Regions from separate parts of the Bacillus cereus group sp. BfR-BA-01383 genome, predicted to be linked through region 2. Evidence: predicted binding sites of a transcription regulator. Region 2 holds the regulator's gene; each other region holds the start of a gene.

Region 1 (4,299 bases), on a different contig from region 2:
ATTATCCAAACCTTCCCTACTATTAATGATGCTCCTTATGTTTATTGGTGCTGGTAGTGCTTCAACCGGTGGTGGAATTAAGTTAACAACATTTTTAATCATGTTTTTTGGGGTATTTAAATTTTTACAAGAACAAGATGATATTGTCGTGTTTAAAAAATCCATTAAAGATACTCTCATTGTCAAATCATTAACTATTACTATTATTTCCATTTCATTTATCTTTTTTGCTATTTTAATTTTGAGTATTACTGAACGTGTTCCTCTATTGATGAGTGCTTTCGAAGTATTTTCAGCATTTGGTACTGTCGGCCTCAGTATGAATTTAACACCACACTTAACAATTATCGGAAAAGCTATTATTATCTTTATGATGTTCTTTGGAAAAATGGGACCTTTAACATTGGCTTTTTCATTTGCACGTAAAAAGAACCGAAAAATAAAATATCCGAATGAAGATATTTTAACAGGTTGACAACCGTATAAATTATCCATATAATGAGAGTACAACAGCATATCTCCAAAGGGGAGTAGCGTCCAAGAACGATTTCTTGGAAACAAAGTCGTCATTACGTAGAACTTAGTTCTTCCGGCTTTGTTGGCATTTTCATTACATATGTCTAGCAAGACCTTTGCCTATCAACGGCAGAGGTCTTTTTTGTTTTTTACCAAAGCCTTCCACCGTTGATGCGCAGGAGTATGGGGAAGCTAAACAATGGGGAATTTCTTCACTTGTTTAGTACTTAGAGAAATGAGAGGAGAATGTACATGGATGTATCATTATTATTGGAGTATGGTTGGGTATTACTCATCCTAATTGCACTAGAGGGGATTTTAGCGGCTGATAACGCTCTCGTTCTTGCAATTATGGTAAAACATTTACCAGAAGAAAAACGAAAGAAAGCACTATTTTATGGATTAGCAGGGGCATTTGTTTTCCGCTTCGGATCACTATTTATGATTTCGTTCCTAGTCGATGTATGGCAAGTGCAAGCAATTGGTGCGATTTATCTTATGTTTATCGCGGGGAATCATTTATTTAAAACGTATGTTAAAAAGAATGCACCTGAAGAAACAGAAGAAAAAGAAACAGAGAAAAAACAAGAAAACTTTTGGTGGACTGTATTTAAAGTCGAAGTTGCTGATATCGCCTTCGCAGTTGATTCAATTTTAGCTGCTGTTGCATTAGCAATGACTTTACCGAAAACAGGGTTAGGTACGATTGGTAGTCTTGATACAGGTCAATTTATCGTTATCTTTACAGGTGGACTTATCGGATTAGTTATTATGCGATTTGCAGCATCTGCTTTCGTACAAATATTAAAACGTAAACCAGGACTTGAAACTGCAGCATTCTTAATTGTAGGTTGGGTTGGTGTGAAATTAGCAGTGTATACGCTAGCACACCCTGCTTTAGGTGTCCTTCCGCACTCATTCCCAGAATCTACTCCATGGAAGCTTACATTCTGGGGCGTATTAGTTGGAATTGCAGTTTGCGGTTGGTTCTTCTCAAAAGAAGTAGAAGTAAAAGTAGAAAAGAATTTAGACGAAAAAGCGCTGTAATCACAGCGCTTTTTCTTTTTCACTCATTTCAATCCCTCTCTATTTTTAGAAAAATTTCCATTATACTACCTATTGTAAGCGCTCCCCTTGCGGATGTATGTCCTTTTTGTGAAATATTGAACAAACTTATTGAAAACGAGAACAAATCCATGTACTTTATTCATATAAGGAGTATTTATAGATGATGTACTAAAGGAGCGTATTACTCATGCTAGAACAAGGATTAGATTATGTTGTCAAACTGGCTAAGAGCAAAAAGCAAATGATAGATACAAACCCAATGCAATATTTCATTCGTGCTGCACTTGCTGGTATTTATATCGGTTTTATTATTGTACTATGTTTTAAATTAGGTAACTTTTTTCACATTGTAGATTCACCAGCAACCTATTTAGCTGAGTCCATGTTTTTCGGAATTGCCCTCGTACTTATTATATATGGCGGTGCTGAATTATTTACTGGAAATACAATGTATTTCACAGTGGCAACTTTACGAAAAGAAACAACGATTTCTGATACACTTCGTAACTGGGTTGCTTGTTATGCAGGTAACTTAGCTGGCGCTTTATTCTTTGCCTTACTATTTTACGCAACTAGCATTTTCGGAGCAATCGATCACGGTCATTTAATGAATACAGTCGTTGAAGGAAAAATGAACACACCTACAATGCAATTATTCTTTAAAGCGATTTTATGTAACTGGCTCGTATGTCTTGCCTGCTTCTTACCTTCTCAAGTAAAAGGTGATACAGCAAAAATATTGATGATAATGATGCTTGTTTTCACATTCTTCTTATCTGGCTATGAGCATAGCATTGCAAACTTGTCATTGTTTGCCTTATCTTTAGTTTCACCACATCCTGATACAATTACTTTCGCTGGGGCTATTCATAACTTAATTCCAGTTACAATCGGTAACATTATTGGCGGATCCGTATTTGTCGGTATGGTTTATCATTACTTAACAAAGAAAGCACCTACTGTTAAACAGGAAGAAACTGAATTAGCAGCAGTTCCAACAGAGGAAATCATTCCTTTACAAGCACATATGAAACATTAAAAACTCCAAAGTATCACTTTGGAGTTTTTAGCTCCCTACATATTTAACGACAATATGAGGATCAATTTCTCCTTGCTCTTTTCCCTTCTCAATTCTCTGCTTCATCTGATACATACCGATGACATCATTTGTATGCAGATGAATTTCATTAAGATCTAAACCTTCTGTACAAAAGGCTTCTACAAAATCTAATCCGCTCTTTTGCCTCCATCCCATGTTATAGTCAAGAGAAAGGATGTTTACCTTATTACTCCGAACAAATTGTAACGCAGATTCTACCGTAGTCGCCAATACATATCCGAACGGACAACTTCTTTGATCATCCATATACACATTCATTTTCTAATTCCCTTCTATTTTGAATATGTAACTAACACATAACATATTGCTCCCAGACTAATAAAAGGTCCAAATGGAATGGGCTTTCTTGCTTCTATACGTTTTAATACGATACCAATCCCGAAAAAACAAAGACTAAAGCAAGATGATAAAAATAAAATCATAAAACTCCCTTTCACTCCTACTACAAACCCAAGTAACGAAAGTAATTTCACATCACCTCCGCCAAGACCCTCTGGATAAATCCTTTGCACACAATATAACAAAATAAAAATGGTTCCACAGCCAGCTATACTATCTATCCAGGTAACTAACGGTACAAAAATACATTCTAAAATAAGCAAAAAAGCAAACCCAATTAAAATACGGTTAGGTATTAACATATATACTAAATCTGTAACTGAAATAATAAGCAGTAAAGAAAAGAGCGATAAAATGATAATGAGCTCCTGTTCTATTCCAATTACATATACAGTAAGAAAAAATAAACTTCCTGTAACAAATTCAAATACTGTGTACAAACTTGAGATTTTTCTTTTACAATTCGTACAACGCCCTTTCTGCATATAAAATGAAATGATTGGAATCAGTTCTTTCGGCTGTAACGTATACTTGCAGTAGTGACAATGCGAACGCGGTGTAATAATAGATTCACCTACAGGAACCCTCATTGCGATTACCATAAAAAAAGAACCAAACACCATACCCACTAACAATGCATATACATAAGTGAACATCCCTTCCTCTCCTTTCCAAAAGAACATAGCAAAAAAAGGAGAGAACTTCTACTTCATATTATCTTTATTCTATAAAAAAAGCAGGCCGTTTTCCGGCCTGCTTTCCCCTATTTTATACGATGAAATATACTGCTTTTAATGGTCCGTGAACTCCGACAACAAGATTCATTTCAATATCTGCAGAGTTACTTGGTCCTGTTATAAAGTTAATACAAGATGCAACTGCTTCGCCATTTTCTATACGTGAGTTCATATCCTGAACTGCTTGCGTAATACGAGGTACAAGTGTTTCACGTGGAATAATAGCAAAGTATACAGTCGGTAAAAAGTGTAAAGAACGCCCTTGTCCTTTATGACTTTGTACAACAATCGTACCAGATTCAGCTAAAGTATAATCACTAAATGCGATTCCAATATTCGCTTTTTCCGCTATACGCATATTCTCTTCTGTTTTCTCAGGATCCCATACATTTACTTCAACATTTTGCTTTGGAAGCTCTTCTTTAAATAAAGAAGTCAATCCATAGGAATCAAAACGTTCATCTGCTGATAATATAATAGGTCCCCCACCGTTTTCAACGATTACTTTTTGAATATCTT
Region 2 (4,299 bases):
TTAAAATGCTCTTATAAATGCAGTTCTTCCCATTCTGCCATACAAGCTTCAAGTTGTTCTTGTAGTGTTTGCTTTTTAGTTGTAATTTCACTAGTCTTTTCATAATCGGCATATATTTCTGGTAAGCAAAGCTGATCTTCTAACGTAGCAATTTCTTCTTCAAATTCTACGATATTTTGTTCCAGTTCTTCAATTTTTCTAGTGCGTTGACGCTCTAGTTTTTTACGCTCTTTTTCTTCTAGATAATTTAACTTTTCTTGTGCAACCACCTTTTGAACAGGTGTGTCATTTTCTTGCTGTTCAAGCTCTGCACGTTCAATCATTTCGTTTTTCTTTTCAACGTAGTAATCGTAATCCCCTAAATATTCCTGTGCACCTTCTGTTGATAACTCAATAACAGTTGTTGTTACACGATTAATAAAGTAGCGGTCATGTGAGACGAATAGAAGAGTCCCTGGATAATCAATTAAAGCATTCTCCAAAATCTCTTTACTATTTAAATCAAGATGGTTCGTAGGTTCATCGAGAATTAATAAATTTGATTTTTGCATCATAAGTTTTGCGAGAGCTAATCGAGCTTTTTGTCCACCACTAAGAGAAGATACTGGTTTTAATACATCATCCCCTGTGAATAAGAAGTTGCCGAGTATAGTGCGGATCTCTTTTTCAGGTTGCAGTGGATATTCATCCCATAGTTCATTTAACACGCGTTTAGAAGATGTTAAGTTTGCTTGTTCCTGATCATAATAACCAACAGATACATTTGAACCGAAAGCAACATCTCCGTGTAAGAGTTGTAACTTATTCACAATGGATTTTAATAATGTAGATTTTCCAATTCCGTTAGGTCCAACTAAGGCAACACTATCTCCGCGAGTTAAGCGCATAGTTACATGTTCAATAATAGGTTCTCCATCATAGCCAATGGCTGCATCTTTTACTTGTAAAACATCATTCCCACTTTGTTTTTCGATATCGAAGTGGAAGGATGCTGACTTAGAATCGCCTAATGGTCTTGTTAATAATTCCATTCGGTCCAATTGTTTACGACGGCTTTGCGCACGTTTTGTCGTAGATGCACGAGCTATATTTTTTTGAACGAAGTCTTCAAGCTTGGCGATTTCATCTTGTTGTTTTTCGTAACGTTTCATTTCTTGCTCGTATAAAGCTGATTTTAAATCTAAATATTTACTGTAGTTACCAACAAATCGTCTACTCTCTTTATTCGAAATTTCATATACTTGTGTAACGAGTTTGTCTAAGAAATAACGGTCATGGGAAACGATTAGTATCGCACCAGGATAACCTTGTAAATATTGTTCAAGCCATGTTAATGTTTCGATGTCTAAATGGTTTGTAGGCTCGTCTAAAATAAGTAAGTCTGGTTTCGTTAATAATAATTTACCAAGAGCTAATCGTGTTTTTTGCCCACCGCTTAATGTAGAAATCGTCGTCTGGTGCGTTTCAACTGGAAAACCAAGGCCGCTTAAAATTGAACGAATATCTGCTTCGTACTGATAGCCACCTTGATCTTTATAATCTAATTGTAGTTGGTCATAATCAGCTAATAATTTTTCGTATGTAGCCGCATTCGAAAAGTTTTCTTCTTTTCCCATCTCTTGCTCTAGCCTTCGAAGTTTTGTCTCCATTTGCTGTAAATGTGTAAAGACGGTTAACATTTCATCCCAAATTGTTAAAGACGTTTCTAATCCGGTATTTTGAGCTAAATACCCCATTGAGACATCTTTCGGTTTTATAATTTCACCACCATCATGAGATAGCTCACCAGCTATTATTTTTAATAATGTAGATTTTCCGGCCCCATTTCGTCCGACTAATGCGATACGATCTTTCGTTTGTACTTCCAATTTTATGTTTGCAAGAATCGTTTCTGCACCGTATAATTTCGAAAGTCCGTTTACTTGTAATAAAATCAATGTTTTCACCTCAAATAATTTCTTAACTTTGCCATGTTTATATTTCTCAATCATACTAAAAATAGTGTATAGTTTAAAATAAAGAGAGAATACTTCTTCTCTTTATTATACAAGGAAATTCATGAGTGCTAAACTTCTGTATTTGATTCAAGTATATGAATAAAGATAGGAAGAGAGGAGAGGTTATATGGATCAGCAAAAAATTCCACAAGCCACTGCCAAACGATTGCCTCTATACTATCGATTTATCCAAAACTTATCTCTTTCTGGTAAGCAACGTGTTTCATCAGCCGAATTGAGTGAAGCGGTAAAGGTTGATTCCGCAACTATTCGAAGAGATTTTTCATATTTTGGAGCGTTAGGGAAAAAAGGGTATGGATATAACGTAAATTATTTATTATCATTTTTCCGTGAAACACTCGACCAAGATGATATAACACGTGTAGCACTTATTGGAGTAGGTAATTTAGGGACCGCTTTCTTACATTATAATTTCACGAAAAACAATAATACAAAAATTGAGATGGCATTTGACGTTAGTGAAGAGAAAGTTGGAACAGAAATCGGGGGCATTCCTGTATATCATTTAGATGAATTAGAAGAACGTTTATCAACTGATATACAAGTGGCAATATTAACAGTACCGGCTACAGTAGCACAATCTGTGGCAGATAGATTGGCAGAAACGAACGTGCATGGTATTTTAAATTTTACACCAGCACGCTTAAATGTGTCAGAAAATATAAGAATTCATCATATTGATTTAGCTGTAGAGTTACAAACACTTGTTTACTTTTTGAAAAATTATCCACAATAAAACGCAGAGGAAGCGACCTCTGCGTTTTATTATTGTTTTTTCTTTGTGAATTTGACTAATATAAGGCGAAGTGCCAAATTAAAATCAATTGTTGCCATCACTGCAAATAGTATTGTCCACATATTCCAGATTGTATCTGTTACGTTCGTAATGGCGAAACGTGTAAAGATACATCCAAGAAGGAAGTACAATGCAGCCATGAACAATGGTGAGTTTCTCATACTAAAAATCCTCCGATAAAGCCTTGCATTTTCTCAGCTTCTTTAATCATTTCTTGAATTTGCTCATTGCTTACTGCAATTTGAGCGACTGCAACGAGTGTATTCATCAAAACATGAGCTGCAATTGGAACGATAATACGCTTCGTTTTTACATATAAAAAGGCGAATACGAGCCCCATAGCAGTGTATACCAATAAGTGAGTAAAATCAAAATGAATCGCCGCAAATACAAGAGAACTAATGATAGCGGCAATAAAGAAGTTAAACTTCTTATAAAGTGTACCAAATAAAATTTTTCTAAATACGATTTCTTCTAAGATAGGTCCGATTATAGATACAACAATAAGGAACCAAGGTGTGGTTCTTGCTATGTCCATCAGCCTTGCTGTATTTTCAGATCCAGGCTTAATGTCCAGTAAATACATTTCAATCATACCAGCGATACTTTGTGAGAAAAATGCTAAGAAGAACCCGATAAAAATCCATCCAATTGTAGCTGGAACAGTAGAGCGCATTTTATCTAAATGTCGATCGCGAATGTCTGTTCTGAGTAACCAAAGTACAACGCATAATGCAATGAAAAAGCTAATAATCGCCCAATGGCCAGTTATGATTTGTCCCTTTTCCTCGGTGGTAAATCCTCTATTATCATAGAGACCTGTTTTTAAGAGTAATGGTAATCCAACAATTCCAGATAACTGCATTAAAATGTATGTAACGATAACCCACCAATATTGTTTCTTCAAATGGTTTAACCATCCTTTCTAACTCTAGTGTATGAGATAAAGTAGGATAACATGTAAATATGCTACCTATCATATAAACTTTCATTCGAATTATGATTTTTTTGTAAATCTGTATTTGAAATTAAAATAGAAGACAGGAAAAAGTTGTGTGTGTAGCGAAAACAACTTAGGGTGTCTTTCATATTGTAACATACGAGTGGTGGAAACAACGATTCATATAGTAAAGGTAGTAGAAGAAGGATTTTATATAGAAAAGTATATATAGTAATTTGCGAAAAAATTATGATTTTTTTACTTGCAAAAGAAATTGAGATTATTTATTATTATAAGTGTGTTAGCACTCGGGTGACTTGAGTGCTAATAAATAAAATTTACATAACAAAATGAGGAGGTTATTGTTCATGCTAAAGCCATTAGGTGATCGCGTTGTAATTGAGCTTGTTCAAGCAGAAGAAAAAACAGCAAGTGGTATTGTATTACCAGACACTGCAAAAGAAAAACCACAAGAGGGTAAAGTAGTTGCAGCAGGTACTGGTCGAGTGCTTGAAAATGGTGAGCGTGTTGCTTTAGAGGTAGCA
Region 3 (4,299 bases), on a different contig from region 2:
CGTATAAATAATGAAATAAGAGGATATCCAAAAAGATTGATAACATCAGTTTTTTTAGAGGATATCCTCTTTTTTTTGTTGGAAATTTAACGGGAATCTTACTTTTGTAAATTTTCTTTTTCTTTTTTGAACATATAGGTTGGTAATATGTTCAGTGCGTGATAAAGTAGGGATGATATAGAATAGAGTGTCACGAATCTATGAAAAAGATCCGGAATGAATCTTGTGTAGTGGAATTAAATTATCGGTAAATAAGGGGAAAAAAGTAATCATGGATCAGGAAAAAAATAATACGAATGGAAAAGCACGTCGGCCGATTGTATACATAAAAAGAACAATCATTTTCGTCTTACTATTTTCAATTGTATATTTCATGTATACAAAAATTGTTGCGCATAATAAGAAAGAAGAAACTTTAAAAGCTGCAGCAGAAATGAAAAAACAAGAAGAGCTAGAAAAGAAAGAAGAAGAAAAAAAGAAGCAAGAAGCACAAAAACAAAAAGAGCAGGAAGAACAATTGAAGCAAGCGCAAGCTATAGAGGAGCCTGCTGAGGGACCACCTCAAGAAATTAATGAAAACGCTCAATTGGATCAATATTTACAAAACACAGGATTTAGTGGGACAGCAGTTATTGTGAAGAACGGAAAAGTTCTTTTGAATAAAGGATACGGTATGGCAAATAAAGAGAAGCAAGTACCGAATAATTCAGAGACAACTTTTTATATTGGTTCTATTTCTAAGGCATTTGTAGCGACTGCTATTATGCAATTGAAAGATCAAAATAAATTACAAGTAGAAGATACGATTGCAAAGTATATTCCAGATTTCCCTCAAGGTAGTAGTATCCAGTTAAAACATTTACTAACACATACATCAGGAATTCCTGAATATGAGCAAGGAACAGAGGATATTCCTCATGAAGAATTGATAAAGCGGATAGGAAACCAAAAGCGTATTGGGAGTCCAGGAGAGAAATGGAAGTATTCCGATTCGAACTATTCTATACTCGCTTACATTGCTGAGAAAGTAAGTGGACAACCGTTAGAAGAATATATTAAACAGCATATTTTTGCTACTGCGGGTATGAAACATTCTGGCTTTGGTAAAGAGTTAGAACAAACTAGGTTCCCATCAACGGGTTATAAAATAGTAAATAACAATATGACAACACCTAATATTCCGAGCATGTCACAACTATATGGTTGTGGTGATATATATACGAGTGCGCATGATTTATATTTATTTAATGAAGCGTTGTACTCTGGAAAGCTAATTTCTAAAGAAAGTTATGATCAAATGTTTACAGCTGTGAAAAAAGATTACGGGTTCGGATGGTATGTCGATCCGGGAAGTTATTCGAATCACGGTGTAATGCCAGGTTGGAATTGTTTAAATGGATTTAGTAAAAATGGAAGTGTATATGTTGTTTTATTATCTAATATTCAAAACAACATTAAATCATTTGGTAAAGTGAATAACGACATCTATACGATGTTGCGAAATATAGAAGTGTAGAAGGCTGTCCTTTTGGATAGCCTTTTTTTCGTGCTGAGGAAATACATCCAAGATTATTAATTAATGTAATACAAAAATAATGAATATGTTCTAGAAAATGTATGCCTTACCTATCACAAAAAAAGTGTACAACATATGTACACTTTTTTGTTCTGTTATAAAAAATATAACAGATTAGGAGATAAGAGTATTACAGCTCTACAATGGATATTATTCTTATATTACAAAATAGGACTCGTATATAAGGGTACCCCAAAAATACAATTAAGAAAAGGGTTAATTTTCAAGACTTTTAAATGAAGTTAACACTATGTATATAGTAGTTTGCTCAACGTTTCACAAACATGTCACAACTATTTCGTTCACTTTCGTAAAAAAGTAGTATTCTAAGTGTGTAAGCTGTTATATAAAAAATCTTAGTCCTGTACTAATCAAAAATGGAGGAGATTAGGATGACTCAAGTATTAGAAAATGTTAAAAACGCATGGGAAAACTTTAAAGGTGAAAAATGGAAAGCAGAGATTGATGTTCGCGATTTCATTTTAAATAATGTAAACGTTTTTGAAGGAGACGAATCTTTCTTAGCGGGAGCAACTGAAGCAACGAAACAACTTTGGGATCAAGTAATGGATTTAACAACGAAAGAACGTGAAAACGGTGGCGTTCTTGATATGGATACAAAAATTGTTTCTTCTATTACATCACATGAACCAGGATATTTAAATAAAGATATTGAAAAAGTAGTCGGTTTCCAAACTGATAAACCATTTAAACGTTCTTTACAACCATATGGTGGTATTCGTATGGCGGAACAAGCTTGTGAATCTTATGGATACGAAATGGATAAAGAACTTAGTAAGATTTTCAGAGACTGGCGTAAAACTCATAACCAAGGTGTATTTGATGCATATACACCAGAAATGAAAGCGGCTCGTAAATCAGGCGTTATTACTGGTCTACCAGATGCATACGGACGTGGACGTATTATCGGTGATTATCGCCGCGTAGCATTATATGGTATAGATCATTTAATTGAAGCGAAAAAAGCTGATTTTAATTTAACTGGCGGTGTAATGAGCGAAGAGACAATGCGTTTACGCGAAGAATTATCTGAGCAAATGCGTGCACTTCAAGAGTTAAAACAGATGGCCGCTTCTCATGGATTCGATATTTCTAAGCCAGCTACAAATACACAAGAAGCATTCCAATGGTTATACTTCGCATACCTGGCAGCGATTAAAGAGCAAAACGGAGCTGCAATGAGTCTTGGACGTACTTCTACATTCTTAGATATTTACATTGAAAGAGATTTAGCAAATGGTACTTTAACAGAAGAAGAAGTACAAGAAATTGTGGATCACTTCATTATGAAACTACGTCTTGTGAAATTCGCAAGAACACCTGATTATAATGAATTATTCTCTGGTGATCCAACTTGGGTAACTGAATCTATCGGTGGTATGGCGTTAGATGGTCGTCCGTTAGTAACGAAGAACTCATTCCGTTTCTTGCATACATTAGATAATTTAGGACCAGCACCAGAACCAAACTTAACAGTTCTTTGGTCTAAACAATTACCGCAAAACTTTAAAAACTACTGTGCGAAAATGTCTATTAAAACATCAGCAATTCAATACGAAAATGATGACATTATGCGTCCAGACTATGGTGATGACTACGGTATTGCTTGTTGTGTATCTGCAATGAGAATCGGTAAACAAATGCAGTTCTTCGGGGCACGTGCAAACTTAGCAAAAGCATTACTATATGCGGTTAACGGTGGTAAAGATGAAAAGTCAAAAGCACAAGTTGGTCCTGAATACGCACCAATTACTTCTGAAGTATTAGATTATGAAGAAGTTATGCACAAGTTTGATATGACAATGGAATGGTTAGCAGGTCTATATTTAAACACATTAAATGTTATCCACTACATGCACGATAAATATAGCTATGAACGTATTGAAATGGCACTTCATGATACAAATGTTCTTCGTACAATGGCAACAGGTATCGCGGGTCTATCTGTAGTAGCAGACTCTTTAAGTGCAATTAAATACGCAAAAGTAAAACCAATTCGTGATGAAAATGGTATTGCAGTGGACTTTGAAATCGAAGGAGATTTCCCTAAATACGGTAACAACGATGATCGTGTAGATGAAATCGCAGTAAATCTTGTGAAAACATTTATGAATAAACTTCGTAAACATAAAACATATAGAAATTCTGTTCATACAATGTCAATCTTAACGATTACTTCTAACGTTGTATACGGTAAGAAAACTGGTAACACTCCAGATGGTCGCCGTACTGGAGAACCATTTGCACCAGGTGCAAACCCAATGCATGGCCGTGATACGAAAGGTGCATTAGCATCATTATTATCTGTAGCTAAATTACCATACGAAGATGCACAAGATGGTATTTCTAATACATTCTCTATTATTCCAAAAGCACTTGGTAAAGAAGATGATGTACAAGTACGCAACTTAGTATCTATGCTTGATGGGTATGCAATAAAAGAAGGACATCACTTAAATATTAACGTATTTAATCGTGAAACTTTAATGGATGCAATGGAGCACCCTGAAAAATATCCACAATTAACAATTCGTGTATCTGGTTACGCTGTTAACTTTATTAAATTAACTCGTGAACAACAAATTGATGTAATTAACCGTACAATGCATGAAAGCATGTAAGTAAAAAAAGTGTTCCTCCGCTTTTAATATATAGCGGAGGGAGGCTGTTTCAATAAAGGAGGAAGTAACATGGTAAAAGGA

What was found. Region 2 encodes Rex, which represses fermentation and respiration genes when NADH is low (regulators of the CRP and FNR family bind a similar motif). Its sites were predicted from a motif close to TTGTGAAATATTTCACAA; they were not measured.
Region 1: MR065_RS05105 (formate/nitrite transporter family protein) is a predicted target of Rex. The motif match lies at 1,670-1,687, and genes of this name have one in related genera.
Region 3: pflB (formate C-acetyltransferase) is a predicted target of Rex. The motif match lies at 1,841-1,858, and genes of this name have one in related genera.

The regions. Positions count from the first base shown of each region.
Region 1 is NZ_JAKUFP010000003.1:235,342-239,640, reverse strand. It holds gene MR065_RS05115 (TrkH family potassium uptake protein) at 1-475, shown strand, start outside; gene MR065_RS05110 (TerC family protein) at 769-1,563, shown strand; gene MR065_RS05105 (formate/nitrite transporter family protein) at 1,772-2,623, shown strand; gene MR065_RS05100 (cyclic-phosphate processing receiver domain-containing protein) at 2,651-2,962, opposite strand; gene MR065_RS05095 (prepilin peptidase) at 2,977-3,699, opposite strand; gene MR065_RS05090 (LutC/YkgG family protein) at 3,812-4,299, opposite strand, start outside.
Region 2 is NZ_JAKUFP010000055.1:8,653-12,951, reverse strand. It holds gene MR065_RS25650 (ABC-F family ATP-binding cassette domain-containing protein) at 12-1,937, opposite strand; gene MR065_RS25645 (redox-sensing transcriptional repressor Rex) at 2,125-2,754, shown strand; gene MR065_RS25640 (YdiK family protein) at 2,784-2,975, opposite strand; gene MR065_RS25635 (CPBP family intramembrane glutamic endopeptidase) at 2,972-3,721, opposite strand; gene groES (co-chaperone GroES) at 4,123-4,299, shown strand, end outside.
Region 3 is NZ_JAKUFP010000029.1:25,628-29,926, forward strand. It holds gene nagE (N-acetylglucosamine-specific PTS transporter subunit IIBC) at 1-7, shown strand, start outside; gene MR065_RS20965 (serine hydrolase domain-containing protein) at 272-1,516, shown strand; gene pflB (formate C-acetyltransferase) at 1,969-4,218, shown strand; gene pflA (pyruvate formate-lyase-activating protein) at 4,288-4,299, shown strand, end outside.